DNA from 2 places in the Abyssisolibacter sp. ZYX002 genome. Region 2 is predicted to be linked to the other one. Evidence: riboswitches for the same ligand, from Rfam matches in the RefSeq annotation. Region 2 holds a riboswitch; the other holds the start of a gene.
What was found. Region 2 has a riboswitch for S-adenosylmethionine ahead of P3X86_RS11335 (homocysteine biosynthesis protein). Riboswitches for the same ligand answer to the same signal wherever they lie in the genome.
Positions count from the first base shown of each region.

Region 1 (8,494 bases), on a different contig from region 2:
TTTTTAAGTTTTCTTCATTACTTCGTAAACCTGTGATAAAACATATCATGTTACTTTACAACTACTGATATATGATATTAAATTATCTATACCTTAACTAACTAATATTGATTAGTTTTGCATAAATATTCTTTATATCATTTTCATTTAATATCGTTTTAAAACCTTTTATACCTATGAATTCTTTTATAAATTTAGTCTTTGGACTAAAAATTAATTCCTCCTTTGTTCCACTTTGCTCTATTTTTCCATCTTTCATTATTACAATTCTTGTTCCCAGTTTTAAAGCTTCATCAATATCATGAGTAACAAATATTATTGTTTTTTTTAGCTTAGTATGTATTATTTTTAGCTCATCTTGAAGGCGATTCCTAGCTATTTCATCTACTGCACTAAATGGCTCATCCATAAGGATTATATCTGGATTACCTGCTAGTGCTCTAGCTACTCCTATACGCTGTTTTTGCCCTCCACTTAATTGGCTAGGGTATCTATCTAACAGCTCTTTTTTAAGTCCGACTAGCTCTATAAGTTCTTTAGCTTTTTTTTCTTTATACCCTTTATCAGCTTTAGTGATAGTCAAAACATAATTAATGTTATCTTTTATAGTCATATGTGGAAACAAACCTATCTGCTGAATAACATAACCTATGCTCCTTCTAAGCTTTATCGTATTCCATACTTTAACGGATTTTCCCTTAATTAAAATATCTCCCTCATCTATTTCTATCAGTTTATTTAGCATTTTAAGCAAAGTCGTTTTTCCACAACCTGAAGGTCCTAACAGTGTTATTAATTCCCCTTTTTTAACTTTGAGATTTATACCTTTTAAAATATTTTTATCACTATCATACCCTTTGTAAACATTCTTTATTTCTATATCAATCATTGTATTAGCCCTTTACTTTTAAGAAACTCTATAGCTACATCCTTTGGATCCTTTTTTTCTATTTCTACTAAGTAGTTCATATGTATAATTTCCTCATTATTTATTTGACCTTCTAACGGCTTAAGTACTTTCTCAATTTGTGGGTATTTTTTTAACGTCTGTGATCTAACCAATGTAGCTATCGAGTATGGAGGAAAATATTTTTTATCATCTTCCAATACAACTAAATTATTTTCCTTTAATCTGCCATCTGTTGAGAAGACATTGATTACATCTACTTTTCCCTCAGCTATAGCTTGATATTTTAAGCCTAAATCTACATCCTTCTTGTCTTTGAATTTGAAGTCATACTCTTTCGCTAAATTAGGATACCCATCATCTCTTTCATAAAAATCATACTCAGCAGCAAATATTAACTGGTCACTTATTTTCGCTAAATCAGAGTAGTTTTTTAGATTGTATTCTTCTGCTAATTCCCTTTTTACTGCTAATCCAAATTCATTGTTAAATCCATATAACCCAAGCCACTGTATATCATATTTCTGCTTATATTTTGCTTTTACTGATTCATATATAACAATAGTGTCATCTATTAAGTCTTCCTTTAAAACAAATAACCATCCGGTTCCTGTATATTCAGGATAGATATCTATTTCTCCATTTACCATTGCAGGATGTATGTTTGACGTCCCTCCTCCTATTCCAAACTTTTGTTCAACTTTTATATCTGTTCCTCTTTCTATTAGTTGTGTTATCATATGGCCTATTATAAATTGCTCTGTCATAGGTTTACTAGCAACAGTTATTTTTTTCTCATCACTTTTGCATGAAACAACTAAGAATACAAGTGCTATGATTATCAATAATATGCATAATCTTTTATACATCCTCTTTCCTCCCTTACATAATCAAACTCTTTTACATATTTTCCTCTGGACTATACCTAATAATAAATCAGCTACAATAGCTAATAAAGCCACCAACAAGCTCCCTGCTAATGTCATAGTAGAATAATTTGTAGATATCCCTCTCCATATAGCAACTCCTAATCCATCAGCTCCAACAAATGATGCTATACCGCCTAAAGCTATTGTCATTATCACCATAGTCCTAAATCCAGCTATTATGATGGGTAGTGCAAGTGGAAGCTTGATTTTAAATAGTAACTGTCTATCTGTACTTCCCATACCTACAGCTGACTGTATCACATCTTTATCTACTTCCATTAACCCTACATATGTATTGCGAATAATTGGTAGCACTCCATAAATAATCAGCGCTATTATGGCACTTTTGTTACCAATGCCTGTAATTGTGATTAAGAAACCAAAAAGTGCAATAGACGGTATTGTGTATAGAAAATTAACTAATGCTAGTACAATACCTGCTAATAACTTACTCTTGGTTATCAATATGCCAGTTAATACTCCTATAATGGTTATAAAAAACACCGATGTTAAAGTTAGCATAATATGCTGTAACAATAAATCACCAAAGAACTCCCATCTCTGGATATAGATTTTTATTAATTCATTCATATTTTGACTCCTCTATAATCTCCTATGAAAGTATATTCTTTTAACTTATTGTTAATTCATATTTTCTTGTTACTATTAACAAAAATCATACATGCTTCATATTATGAACATATACCCTATTTTAATGTTTAGGGAAATTAGTAGATAGGAGTATTTGTTATGTATAATATGTATGACATGTACAACATGTATGGTAGTCTTCAGCCAAATCCATATCAGAATCAGCCTTATGTTTACAGTGAAGGTAACAAAGGAGAAATAAGTATCGCTGGTATCATCAATGTAAAGTATGAAATCTCTGATGATTGGAGTTTTCATATAAGTGCAAACATAGCTAATTTATTTGACATAGGTTCTTTTACTCTAAATACTACACATCCTATGATAAACTTTACACAAGGTAATAGTTTTTATGGCTATTCATTGACTTTTGGAATTGATTATGACAGAAAAGAGTTTTATGTTTCGGGTTATGTTAAGATACCTTTTATTAGCCCATTTGAATCTGGAAGATTTGTGATATATAGTTGGTCATAAGTCGCTAATATAGCAAGTTTTCCAAACTAGAAATTACTTATATCTAAAAAAACATAAAGAGACATCTCATTTTGATGTCTCTTTATATCTTTTATCTAATATTTGCATTATTTACGGTACATACTGCTCTATAACATTTGTTACTTTATTGTCTTTCAGTGTTATCTTTATAAGCATACCTTCTGAATCAAATTCTTTCCATTCTTTTACTCTCTTTATAAAACTGTCTGTGTCAGCTGACACAGCTTCTCCACTACCAATATACTTTAATATAGTGAATTTTGCATTTTCATCTAAAACATATTCACTAACTTTATTATCTGCATTATGGATTATAAATCCGTTTGGCAAATCAGCATTTATATCGTACCCAAGTTCTTTTATTCTGTCACTGTCTTCTTCTGTTAACCATTCGACTTCATCTATCGTTAATGAATTAGTATTTTTGTCATATTTCTTTACATATCCTATGATATTTTTACTATCGCTTTCTTCTTTACTTAATGCTCTAAATGCTATACTTTTATCATCAAACATTTTTATTAAATCCTTATATTTCTTGGTCATAGCTTTGTCATTTAAGTCATATTGCACATCACTTGGAAAGTTATAGCACACGTAGTCCTTTTCAGTTTCACCTAAGTAAATCAAGTATACAGGAGATGTTTCCTCAATGTATTTATTTAATGCTTTTCTATCTGGATAATCATTTTTAGAATATCTAGTTATAAAAACTAATGTACCTCCAAATTTTGTATCTATACTTACAGTATCACCATTCTTATCTATTTTCACATTATCAGCTATGTTTTTAGGCAATGAGATTGCATATCCTAAATCTTTAATTATATATTCTTTACTCTCTTGTTTTTGTTTTTCTATATCACTTTTTGAATCATTACATGCTATCAATAACTGTGATGAAAGTAAAAGCACTATCATTCCTATCAAAAGTAATTTACCTTTTCTCTTTTTATTATATTCTAAAATTGCTTTCATTCTATTTTTACCTCCATTAAAATTTGTTGAAAGTATTACTCCTCTATTTCCATTTAGTTTCATTACTTTGAATACTGTCTTTATATAGTCTTTACCATTTTTGCTGTCTTGTTTTTTTATAACATCATAATCACAGCATATCTCTATATCTTCATTAGCCATTTTACTCATAATATGAACAAATGGATTAAACCAATGTATTGCTTTTGCAAATAGTATAAACAGCTTAGTCCCTATATCCCATCTGCTATAATGAGTTAGTTCATGAAGAAATATATGCTTTAAATCTTCTTTGCTAAAATCACCTTTAGATACTAATACTCTTGTTTTAAACAACCCTATAAGCATTGGAGAATTGATATAATCACATTTTAACAGCTCTATATCTTTATTTATATTGAGTTGTTTTTTTGTTTGCTCAAATACACTTTTAGTCTCATCATCACAGCTATAACACCACCTAAAGATATCCTTCTTGTATCTGAAATATGATATATAATTTTTTATCAAATACAAAACTGCAACTATAAGCCATAACCATATGATATGGTGTATATTAAATACACTGCTATTTTGAGTAGTATCATTATAATCACCTTGTTTTTCTATTGGCTGTACAGGTTCTATATTTTCACTTATATCTCTACCAATGACTATATTCTGTATACTTTGAGGTTTTATATTTATAGGAGCATTTTTTATAGACAAATTAAACGGTATTATAAGCATAACACTAACCATTATCCATACATAGTAACGCCATCTGTTTGAATATCTTTTTTTAGTTAGCGGTGTAACCATTATTATTAACAATACTATTGTTGAAGCAATAAGGGATATTTTTATATAGTTAAAAAAGATTTGAAGCATCACTCATCGTCCTCCTTATGCAAATGTATTAATTCTTCTATTTCTTTTATATCATCATTCGTTAATTTATCATCTGAGCACAAAGATGCTATAAGACTCTTGAATGAATTTTTGTGAAGCTTGCTAAAGAAAGTTTTACTCTCCCACCTTTTATAATCATTCTCATCTATAATATATCCATATTTCTTCGGTCTTCCTTCAACCTCAACTCTTATAAATCCTCTTTTTATTAGTCTAGATAAAAGTTTGTTCAAAGTTGTTACATGCCATTTTTTATTTTGTAACTTATCTAATATCTGGTTTGAAGTCAATGGTTTATTTGAATTCCATATTACTAACATAATAGTGAGCTCTGCATCAGGTAATCTTTCCAAATTTAATCCCTCCAATAAGACAAATGTAATATTACACTTTTAATATTACATTTGTCTTATTAAAATGTCAATAGTATATTTTTCCATGTTGCAGACATTTTATTTAACCTTGTATAATATAATTTGTATATAACATAAAAGTTGAGGAGATGTTTCCATATGATAAAAAAATTCAGATATCTTAAAATAACTTTAGTAATTGTTATAGTATTGCTTTCAGTAACAGTAAGTTATGTTAGCAGTGATAATAATCTAAACTCTATTAACCAAATACCTGATGTTGGATCTTCTAATCCCAATTTCTATCAAATACACTATGTTATACATCATAATATAATGCATCTTAATGAAAGTGGCTTATTTAATCCAAATAAACATATATCAGTAGCAGAACTACTCGATACATTTTCTATATTGATAAATAACAACCCTAATAGCATCAATTACAACAAACTTTGTAGTACATATAATTTAATTAAAAATATTTCTAAACAAGATAATAAACCTTTCAAAATATATGATAGCTATCTTCCTGATATCTTTTTTAAAGTAAAAGATCAAGAAATTATGAACAAACAGCTTACCATGGGAGCTTTTGCTGGCTATATATATAATTTTCTCAATAATGAAAATTTATTGACTAAGACAAAACTAGAAATACTTCCTATTGATAATTCTAACCTTGTTGCCACTAAAAATTTTGTACATACATTGTTAGGAACATACTCCGATAATCATGATCCTATCACTAAAATAGAACTTGCAAATATATTAGAAAGCTCTATATCCATTACTTACGACAATTATGAATACTATCGTTGCCATATCAAAGACACTGCAAATCATAATGCTCTAAAATGCTATAGTGAAGGTATAATGAACATAACTGAAGATGGATTGTTTGAGCCTAACAAAATTATGACTCAAGGAGAGGTAATAACTATAATTGATAAGATCAGCAATCCCCCTGCTCTAACTAGACCTAATTATGAGTATATTAAATACATTCCTATACTTATGTATCATGAAATAAATACTCTCCCACATAAAGGTCCAGCTAGTCTATATGTGAGTAGAGAGAACTTTAGTAAACAGCTTGATTTACTTAAAGATTACAACTATAATACAATATCTATGTCACAGCTTTACAATCACTGGGAAAATAACTATCCTCTACCCAAAAATCCTATAGTGTTAACATTTGATGATGGTTATCCCTCTCATTTTAATTATGCTGCAAATGAACTATCTAAAAGAGGAATGTGCGGAACATTTTATCTTATTACATCAACTTTATTAAATGATACTCCTCGCTCTCCAGATCATGTGAGAAAAATATTCTATGATGGTATGGAGATTGGTAGTCATACAGTAACTCATGTTGATTTTCATTATAATAGTAACGCCAAAATCAGTAAAGAAATTGCTCAGTCTAAAAAAATTCTTGAAAAAATGATAGATTCTAAAATTACTCATTTTTGCTATCCTGCAGGTCATTCTACGGTTTATGGTATAAATGAAGTAAAAAAACATGGATATTTGACTGCTGTTAAAACAAAATATGGTATTAGTAAAAAATCTGACGACTTCTTAACACTAAAGAGATTGAGAATAAACTACTATGATACTGCTAATTATTTCTTGAAAAGATTGGGTGGTAATGTAGCGTACAACGCATCACATCAATAAACTTAAGAGTTTTATTTGTTTATATATTATTCTATTTTATAACTTAACATTTATTGGCTACATTTATATTCACTTTTTAAATATCTGCTTATTAAAATATGTTGACAATTTCGCTTTATTGCATTATACTTAATATAATTTAATAGTCTTATTAAGAGTGACTGAGGGATCTGGCCCTACGAAGTCCAGCAACCTACTATAAGTAAGGTGCTAAAACCAGCGGCTATGCCGAGTGATAAGAGATGATTATAACCCTCTTTTCATTAAAGAGGTTTTTTTATTTTATAAAACAATTAAATATTTCTTATTGAGAGTGACTGAGGGATCTGGCCCTATGAAGTCCAGCAACCTACTGCAAGTAAAGGTGCTAAAACCAGCGGTTTATTAACCGAATGATAAGAGCTTAAATAGAAACTCTCTTATCTTAAGAGAGTTTTATTTTTACTCAAAATTAACAGATTCGTTACTTATAGATAACTGTATCATCAATAATAAATAGTATTGTTTATATTACTTTACTCATAAAAAAGGAGAGATTATAATGTATATTAGAGATATGTTTGACAAAGAAAAATCACTTATTTCGCTAGAAATATTTCCACCAAAAAAAGAATCAAAAATCGAAACAATTTATGATACTATATTCAAACTCAAAGAACTAAGACCAGATTTTATAAGCGTGACATATGGTGCTGGAGGTAGTACTAAAGATACAACGATTGATGTTTCATCATTTATTCATAGAATTTCAAATGTTCCATCATTGGCTCATTTGACATGTCTAACTTCAAATAAAGAGGAACTCAATATCACCTTAGATAGTTTGCATAAACAAGGAGTAAAAAACATACTAGCTTTACGAGGAGACTATCCTTTAGAAGGCTACCATGAAAATCATGGTTTTAAATATGCTTCTGATTTAGTAAAGCACATTAAAGAAAATTATGATTTTTGCATAGGAGGAGCGTGCTATCCAGAAAAGCATTTGGAGTGCGAATCTTTACACCAAGATATTGATAACTTAAAACAGAAAGTAGACTCTGGAGTTGAATTTTTAATTTCACAGCTATTTTTTGATAATAATTTATTCTACGAGTATAAAGATAAAGTTAGAAAGAAAAATATTAATGTTCCTATTTTAGCAGGTGTTTTACCAATTCTTAATAAAAATCAAGTTAAGAGGATTATTGAGCTTACTGGTTGTTCATTGCCTAAGAAAATCAAAAAGATTATAGAAAAATACGAACATTCACCAAATGCTTTAAGAGAAGCTGGTTTAGCATATGCAATCGAGCAAATTATTGATTTATTGTCATGGGATACAGACGGTATCCATATCTATACTATGAATAAACCAAAGGCAACTAGTCATATTTTAAATAATATAAAAGCGATAAGAGGAGTTGTATGTGATGAATGTGCATGCTAACAAGCGTGTTGGTCCATTAAATATTGACCGTAATGAAGTTTTGCGTTATCTTAGATATAAAAGCTCTGACATTGATAAATACACAATGGACATGATAACTGAATGTATCAAGGAAGTGAAATCTATTTCTAGTGGTAACTATATTTATAAACTTTTTGATATAGACATC
Region 1 is NZ_JARMXH010000002.1:592,499-600,992, forward strand. Features, by position in the region: gene P3X86_RS08785 (ABC transporter ATP-binding protein) at 98-889, opposite strand; gene P3X86_RS08790 (glycine betaine ABC transporter substrate-binding protein) at 886-1,776, opposite strand; gene P3X86_RS08795 (ABC transporter permease) at 1,798-2,427, opposite strand; gene P3X86_RS08800 (hypothetical protein) at 2,587-2,964, shown strand; gene P3X86_RS08805 (M56 family metallopeptidase) at 3,076-4,833, opposite strand; gene P3X86_RS08810 (BlaI/MecI/CopY family transcriptional regulator) at 4,833-5,207, opposite strand; gene P3X86_RS08815 (polysaccharide deacetylase family protein) at 5,367-6,896, shown strand; SAM riboswitch class I at 7,042-7,138, shown strand; SAM riboswitch class I at 7,198-7,298, shown strand; gene metF (methylenetetrahydrofolate reductase [NAD(P)H]) at 7,438-8,325, shown strand; gene P3X86_RS08825 (methionine synthase) at 8,309-8,494, shown strand, end outside.
Region 1: linked by a shared signal. The riboswitch ahead of metF (methylenetetrahydrofolate reductase [NAD(P)H]) and the one ahead of P3X86_RS11335 (homocysteine biosynthesis protein) in region 2 are both predicted to bind S-adenosylmethionine.

Region 2 (8,494 bases):
CAATATATAAGATTTCAAAAGAGCGATTTTGGAAAAAAAATGAGAGTAGAAATAGCTACCTCCATAGATAGAGTTGGAATAGAAGGTCGTATTTTATCAAAAGACATAGATTACTTTGAAGAATACACAGATGAAAGTTTAGCTCAAGTTCTAAATAAACTTGTTGATGTGATAGAAAATAATGATGGGTTTAAATACCTAGAACTATTAAGTATACCAGAAGAAAGAGCTACTATAGATATGGACAGAGATTTATATAATAATCCAAGAGAAAGAGCTAAGCAGTTTGCTAAGGAGTATAATCTTGATTTAGAAGAAGAACCACATATTTTACTTAGTAAACTAGAGGAGGTACTAAAAAATATAAAGAGTGGAACGATGAAGGATAACAGAGAAGTGCTTATAAATGCAGGGGCATTTATGGGAGAAGTGATAATAGTTAATCTTGGAGGAAAATGGATATGGGATGAAAGAGTTGACTGTAGCAGTTTAGCTGAAATTGGTGAGAGAGACTACATGTATCCATTAGATGTAGTTGTGGCTTATTGGGATAAACCTGAAATGATAACATATGGATTAGTAGATAATTATAAAATTATTACAAGAACAGTCAATAACTAAACAATTAAACAGGAATTAATCATGTAAAAAGTATGATTAATTCCTGATGTTTTAATATAGAAGGGTTACATAAAAAGCAACAGAAGATAGTAATGTGTAAGAGATAAAAGTGTTAAAGAAAACAATATCTCCGAGATTAGAGAAATATTGGTTTGTGTGATTAATTCCTGACAAGGGCAAAATAGTAGAAATAGAAATATTGAAATAATAAAATAGGAGTTAATCGCATAAACGAATGTGATTAACTCCTATTTATTTGAGTATATAAAAAATACATAAAATTAGATAAATAAAACAACAATTAAAGAGAAGCTATTGTGTATTATGCCTTGGAAACGGCTTTAATACAGGGTTGTATTTTTATATCCAGTGCTAATAGTTTTGATTGAAAATCTTATGGAATTCAACCAGTTGTTTACAAAGTAACCGAAACGTAAAGAATGGTTCAATAGTATTATTTCACAATAACTCCAAGTATGTAGAACATTTTTACCGTTGATATTGGATAAACTGACAAAATAGGGGTATAAAATAGTACCAGTATCACATCTGATATACAAAGGAGAATTCCGTATAGATAATACTGGTAAGCAGATAGAAATTAAAGCTAAATAAATAGAGAAGCGTAATGACTTGAGGTGTTGTTACGCTTTTTGTGTAAGAAATAATCTAGCAAAAGTTTTATAGGAGTAGTTGATTTTAAGAATATCATAGATAAAGTAACCAGAAATGTAAAAAATGGTTCTATAGTATTATTTCATAACAACTCCAAGTATGTAGAGCAGTTTTTACCGTTAATACTAGATAAATTGACAAAACAGGGGTATAAAATAGTACCAGTATCACATCTAATATACAAAGGAGAATTTCGTATAGATAATACTGGTAAGCAGATAGAAATTAAATCTAAATAAGTAGTGAAGCGTAACGACTTGAGGGTTGTTACGCTTTATTTTTATGTAATGAAACGTATTATATTACTGATGGGATATATATAATAACATTCAAGCTTCCTATTGGTATAGTTAATAGTTATAAATGTGGGGTTTCCCCACGCCCTATAAAAAACAAAGAAATTAAATATTAAATTAAGTAAAAATTAAAATCATAAGAAAATATTGACAATTAAATTTAGCTGGTTTACATTATATTCAAGAAATAATTTTCCTAGGAAAAAAATAATAAAAGGATTATGCTTGGTACAATGTATCTAGTGGAAATACATGGTGGATGGATAATCCAAGTAAATATATGAGTGATGGAAGTTATAAGAAATCTTCTTCACCTAAAAATGGATACTGAATTTTTTATCCTTTAGAGGGTAAAGCACATTCAGGAATAATATCATCAGTAAATGGAACTAATGTAACCGTGGTTTCAAAATGGGGAGGATATGGACTATATAGACATCCCGAAATGCATTGCCCATATCCTACAGTAGTTAAAAACACTTTTTGGAAATATAAGATTGATTTCTAAATTAATTAGTGAGAGAGGTAGGTCAGATGAAGAATTTTATATTGGGATATTCACTTCTAATTGTATTATTTATAGTGGGATGCCAAAACTCTAAAACACAAGAAAATATGGATATAAACACTGTTGTAATAGGGTATGGTTTTAATAGTAGTGTAGCTATAATAGAAGATCAAGAACAAATAAAACAATTAACAGAGTTATTTAATAAAGCTGAGTTTAAAGAATGTAGTGATACAATACAACAGCCGTATTTGCGTATAAATTTTCAGGGAAAAGAAAGTTCTAAATCATATTGTATCGATAAGAATGATACTATTAGATTAAATGATGATAAATTTGCTAAAGCAAAAAATATAAGCTTTGATTTTTTATACTCAATATACGATGATAATATAACAAAGATTAAGGTTGAATAATCATGTAACTTAAATGTTGAACTACTAAAAATGATATGTAAAATAATTTTAATCATTTTACCATTAATATTAGATAAACTGACAAAACAGGGGTATAAAATAATACCAGTATCACATCTAATATACAAAGGAGAGTTTCGTATAGATAATACTAGTAAGCAAATAGAAATTAAATCTAAAGAAGTAGTGAAGCGTAACGACTTGATGGTTGTTACGCTTTATTCTTCTGTAATGAAGTAGTATTGGTGACTTAATTATAACGAAGATATTGGATAGTTGTTATTTTTTATTTATTGTTAATTTATTGATGTTTTTGGCAACTCAATGGTTACTTAATCCCTTTTTAGGTTCAGTTTTGAAATAAAATAGAAATGTAGTATTGAATAAGTTAATAAAACTTTTTTGTTGACAGCCCATAATATTTAGTTTATAATCTTTATTAATTAAGTTGGTATACCAACAAATTTTATAAAAATATATTAGAACGAATTAAATAATCTTATTAAGAGTGACTGAGGGAACTGGCCCATAGAAGTCCGGCAACCTGCTTTATGCAAGGTGCTAAAACCAGCGGCATAGCCGAATGATAAGAGTTATCAACGAACTTTCTCTATATCATTTAGAGAAAGTTTTTTTATATTATATATCATAACGTGACAATAGTTAGTTAAATTTTAAAAACTATTAAACTTTATTCACAAAGAAAGGAGTGTAAGTTAAAAGATGATTAAAAAAACTTATCAAGAAATCAATGAAAAAATCAGGAAAGGGGAAGCAGTGGTTGTAACTGCAGAAGAAATAATCGGTATTGTAAAAGAAAAAGGAATAGAAGAAGCTACTAAGCAGGTAGATGTAGTAACCACAGGAACATTTGGACCTATGTGTTCATCTGGGGCATTTTTAAATTTCGGGCATTCAGACCCGCCTATTAAGATGAGCAAAATCACGCTAAACAATGTTACGGCATGCGGAGGGCTTGCAGCAGTTGATACCTACATAGGTGCTACAGAAGAATCATTAGACAGAGGAAGAGAATATGGTGGTGCTCATGTAATATGTGATTTAATAGATGGTAAAGAAATAGAATTGAAAGCCAAAGCAAGTCCTACAGATTGTTATCCAAGAAGTGAAGTACAAACTAATGTAAGATTAGAAGACCTAAATGAGGCTTATCTTTTTAATCCTAGAAATGCTTATCAAAATTATGCAGCCGCAATAAATACTAGTGATAAAAAGATATACACATATATGGGAATATTAAAGCCAAGCAAGGGTAATATTAACTATTCTACATCAGGAGAACTTAGTCCATTGCTAAATGATCCTAATTACAGAACTATAGGAATAGGTACTAGGATTTTCCTAGCAGGGGCTCAAGGATATGTGTCGTGGCAAGGAACACAGTTTAATTCATCGGCTAATAGAGGTGTTAATGGTGTGACTTTAGGACCAGCAGCAACACTAGCTGTTATTGGAGATTTGAAGGATATGGATACTGAGTATATTCAGCCTGCTGTATTTGAAAACTATGGTACATCTATTTTTGTAGGTATAGGTATCCCAATACCAATATTGGATGAAGATATGATGAAAAAGGTATGTGTAGAAAATAAAGACATATATACAAGTGTTATAGATTATAGTGTTAAGAAAAAAAATAAACCTTCAGTGGCGAAAGTTAGCTATGAAGAACTTAGAAGTGGAAAAGTAGTAATTGATGGAAAAGAAATAAAGACAACTCCACTATCTAGTTTACAGAAAGCTAGAAAAATTGCTAATGAGCTTAAATTTTGGATAGAGAATGGTGATTTTTTTATTCAAGAGCCTATACAACGGTTTCCACAAAACAATATAGTTAAGGCAATGAAAATTAAGGAGGAATGATAAATGACAACAACAAAAAAAATAAAATGTAATGAAAATGGAAATTTCTTTATCGAAATTAAAGGAAAAGAAAGTGAGATAATTAATGCTATAAATTATCTTAAAAAAGAAGGAATAGGATTAGCTCAGTCTAATATCAGTATTAATATAAATAGAAATAAATGTGTTAACTGTGGTGCATGTACGGCAGTTTGTGAAGCATCTGCATTAAATATGGATGCAAATTGGCATATACAGGTTGACAGTAAAAAATGCCTGACATGTAAACTATGTAAAAGAGCATGTCCTACTAGAGCTATTTCATATATATAGTATAGGGTGCATTGTATGTATGAAGAAAGAACTTATAGAAAAAGCTTGAAGACTTCGAATTTAGTTAATTTTACTGCAATTATAAAAGAAACAGATTTATATATTTCAGCAGATGTTGATTTAAAAAAAGAAGCTATGCAGTATATTAAAAAATACAGGTCTCAATTGGAGATGTACGGCAATATGAACAAAAAGTTTATTCACTCTCTAAAACCTATTAAAGAAGATGTTAATGCGCCTTTGATAGCAAATGCTATGATTAATGCATCAAACCGAGCTGGTGTTGGACCTATGGCTGGAGTAGCTGGAGCTATGGCGGAGTATGTAGGGAAGGATTTATTAAAACATAGCAATGAAATAATCATAGAAAATGGAGGAGACTTATTTGTAGCTACAAATAAAAAAAGAATTATTTCGATTTATGCCGGCACATCACCTCTCTCGCAAAAAATAGGAATTGAAATAAATCCTAATGAATCTCCAATAGGTATATGTACTTCATCAGGAATGATAGGGCACTCATTAAGCTTTGGAAAGGCTGATGCAGTTGTTGTGTTATCTAAAGATACTATACTAGCAGATGCAGTAGCAACCGCAACTTGCAATATCATAAAATCAGAAGAAGATATAACTAAAGGAATTAGATTCGTTAAAAGTATACCTGATATTATCGGGATATTGATTGTGATAAATGATAAACTAGGTATTTGGGGAGATATAAAATTTATAACTTTTTAGTTTTTATATAGTTGACAGCGTCAGTGTACACCAAATATATCAAGGAGATTTTCTTATAAATAATAAGCATATAAAAATTAAACTAAAATAGAAGCAAAGCGTAACGAGAGGATGGTTGTTACGCTTTTATTACTTCTATGCTAAAAAATTGCCCGTACTAAAGTCAGAATAATACGGATGAATTATTTGAAATAGAAATTAACTGCATCCTTTTCTTATGCAGATTTTAACGATGTCTTTTTCTACAAATTTATAAGCCAATAGTTGATTTGTGATGTTGTTTGTGCTAAAGTTTTGTGTTCGTGCAAATACTTCACATAATATAGATGCACCTGTAATTTGAAAATCATCACCTTCATTAGCATCTTCCCTATCAATGACACATTCAAAAGGTATATCATCTATAATTTCGTGGTTCTTTTCATTACCATTTTCTAAGATAGCAGTATAGGCGATAGATCTACGAATAAAGCCACTGATTACGACTTTTTCAGGACATACTTTTTCAATTTTGGCGTGCACTGTATTTTTATGTATTAAAGGAGCATCATTTAATGCAGGCGGTACTAGCTGTGTTGTTCCTGTAGTGATAACTTGACAACAAGATTGTGGATTTGCTTCAGGTATAGGACTAGAAATAACTTTAAGTGGTCTCATCATCTCATTATCTTCATGGTCTAACATATGACAATGCCATACATATCCTGGGCCAAAAGTAGGATCAAATGGGAACAAATTTACTCCCGGTTTTGCTTTTTTAGGATTTGCATCTTGAGGTGCAAATCGCAAAATAATTCTAGTTACTTCATTTGGATTAGCTCGAATAGTATCTTTCCATCCTCGTTCATTCATATCTGGGTCTATGGGGTTACCTACTAGATAAGGCTTAACGTCTAATGGTATTGTTGGATGCTGAAGAGGAGGTTCACCATTAAGTTTAGTCCAATCTTCTGTATATTTAATCCTTTCAAATTTTTGACGGTTAAGCATTTTGAACTGCAATAGATGTATATGAATAGGGTGAGTAACTCCAGTTAAATTTACAATTTCCCACGTTACCGTTGACCCAACTATAGGCAATTCTGAAATAGGAGCGGTAAATTTTTGACCATCTAATAATATTTCTAGAGGCCCGTTTGGCCCACTTACCAGATTAAGAGTTAAGATTTTTTTAGGTACATTTGGTACTAGTGTAGGTATTTTATTTAGTTCTGCTGGAAGTTTAGCAGGAGGTACTGCTGGAGTTTCAAGTACAGTGAATTGCATAATTTGCCCAACAGTATCTGGATCAGGAGGACTTCCATTAGGGAAAACAGCTGGAGCATCATTAGTAAAAATGATTTTAGTTCCATGATCTAGTTTAGAAAAGTCTATTAATATATCAGCGCGTTCTCCTGGTGAAATTAAAAGTTCTTTTAATTCAACAGGGGAAGCTAGAAATCCGCCATCCGAACCAATTTGAATAAAAGATTGGTTATTTGAGAGCTTAAGATTATAGAAACGAGAATGCGATCCATTAGCTAGTCTAAATCGGTATTGCCTACGTTCTACATCTAAATTTGGCCATACTTTACCATTAACCATAATAGTATTACCTAAGAAAGATTGAATCCAGTATGGATGAACATCAGGATTAACACCATCGCTAGGAAACAATAATGAACCATCTTCAAAAAATGAACGATCTTGAATAACTATTGGAATTTCATATGGCTTCTTAGGAAGCAGGGGCTCTATTTTACTATCTAAATCGCGTAGCAAATAAAATCCAGCAAGACCAGCATATACATTAATACGAGTGATACCTAGAGTATGATCATGATACCAAAGTGTTGCTCCTTCTTGCTCGTTAGGATAAGTATAGCGAGATTTTGTAAAGTCTGGCCCTTTCATTGCCTCGCCAGCTGTAAACCATGTATCTGGACCACCGTCAGAATCAGATCTAACTTCTCCACCATGTAAATGTGTAACAATAGGGACAGGTTTTTGTGCTAGAGGAAATCCTGGTGGAAATGGCGGAAATGGTGGAGTTGGTGTTGGGATGTCATTTGGGTTTGCCCAGTGTAAAGTGGGGTCTACTGCAAATAAACTTGGCTCAGTAAGGTTATTTACCCACTGCACATTGACAGGTATGCCTCTAATAGCTTCGAATGTAGCGCCTGGACTACTATTGAAATATGTTGAAGGATGTAAATGGTCACATTCAATAGTACCTTCATATCCCCACACCGTAGTCATGGGAAATTCTGATGGAAGTATTTGTTGTTTAAATTGAGCGATGCTTATTGTATAATTATGACTTTGTTCTTCACCTGTAACTGGATTAGTTACTATAGTAGGTTTAAATGTTGGTGGAATGGACAATTCGTTAATGTATTTAGGGATAAGCATTGGATCTAATGGTTTTGGCATTTTATAGCCTCCTTCATTATATTTTTTTAAGGAAGATAATAAGTACTCCTCAATTTACAATATATGTAGATGTATTCAAAAAAAGATATTTTTGAAGAAATTTTTTACTAGAATAATAGAATAAATAAGGTTACATGTACAATAGCTGATTCAATTTAAAAATTTTATTACTTTTTTGTCTTAATACTCTAACTATGTATAACTTTTTAATTTAAATATACATCTAATCTGCCGATATAAATAATGATGTATATTAAAATTAAATTACTATATAGGGGTGATATCATGAAAATAACAGGAGGATTGAGTAATCAGGCTAGTAATAATAATGCAATAAATAATCATATTAACAGCTTAAATACAAATAAAGATGTTAAAGCTAACAAATTTGGTATGATAAAGTCCAATTCTTTAGAAATAAGCAAACAGGGCAAAAATAAATCAAAACTAGATCAGTTAAACAAGCAAAAACAAAGTATTATAGATAACAAAAATGATCTAATAAGTAAAACTCTTGAAAGAGGGGGCGATATAAGAGAAATTAAATCTCAGATAGAATCCTATGACGAACAATTAAAAAATATAGATGATCAAATTTCAAAAATCCAAAACCACGAATTAAATGACAAAGA
Region 2 is NZ_JARMXH010000003.1:273,541-282,034, forward strand. Features, by position in the region: gene P3X86_RS11315 (hypothetical protein) at 1-621, shown strand, start outside; gene P3X86_RS11320 (YjcZ family sporulation protein) at 903-947, opposite strand; gene P3X86_RS11325 (hypothetical protein) at 2,127-2,516, shown strand; gene P3X86_RS11330 (hypothetical protein) at 2,547-2,756, shown strand; SAM riboswitch class I at 3,013-3,109, shown strand; gene P3X86_RS11335 (homocysteine biosynthesis protein) at 3,240-4,400, shown strand; gene P3X86_RS11340 (ATP-binding protein) at 4,404-4,712, shown strand; gene P3X86_RS11345 (UPF0280 family protein) at 4,728-5,450, shown strand; gene P3X86_RS11350 (multicopper oxidase family protein) at 5,649-7,862, opposite strand; gene P3X86_RS11355 (hypothetical protein) at 8,148-8,494, shown strand, end outside.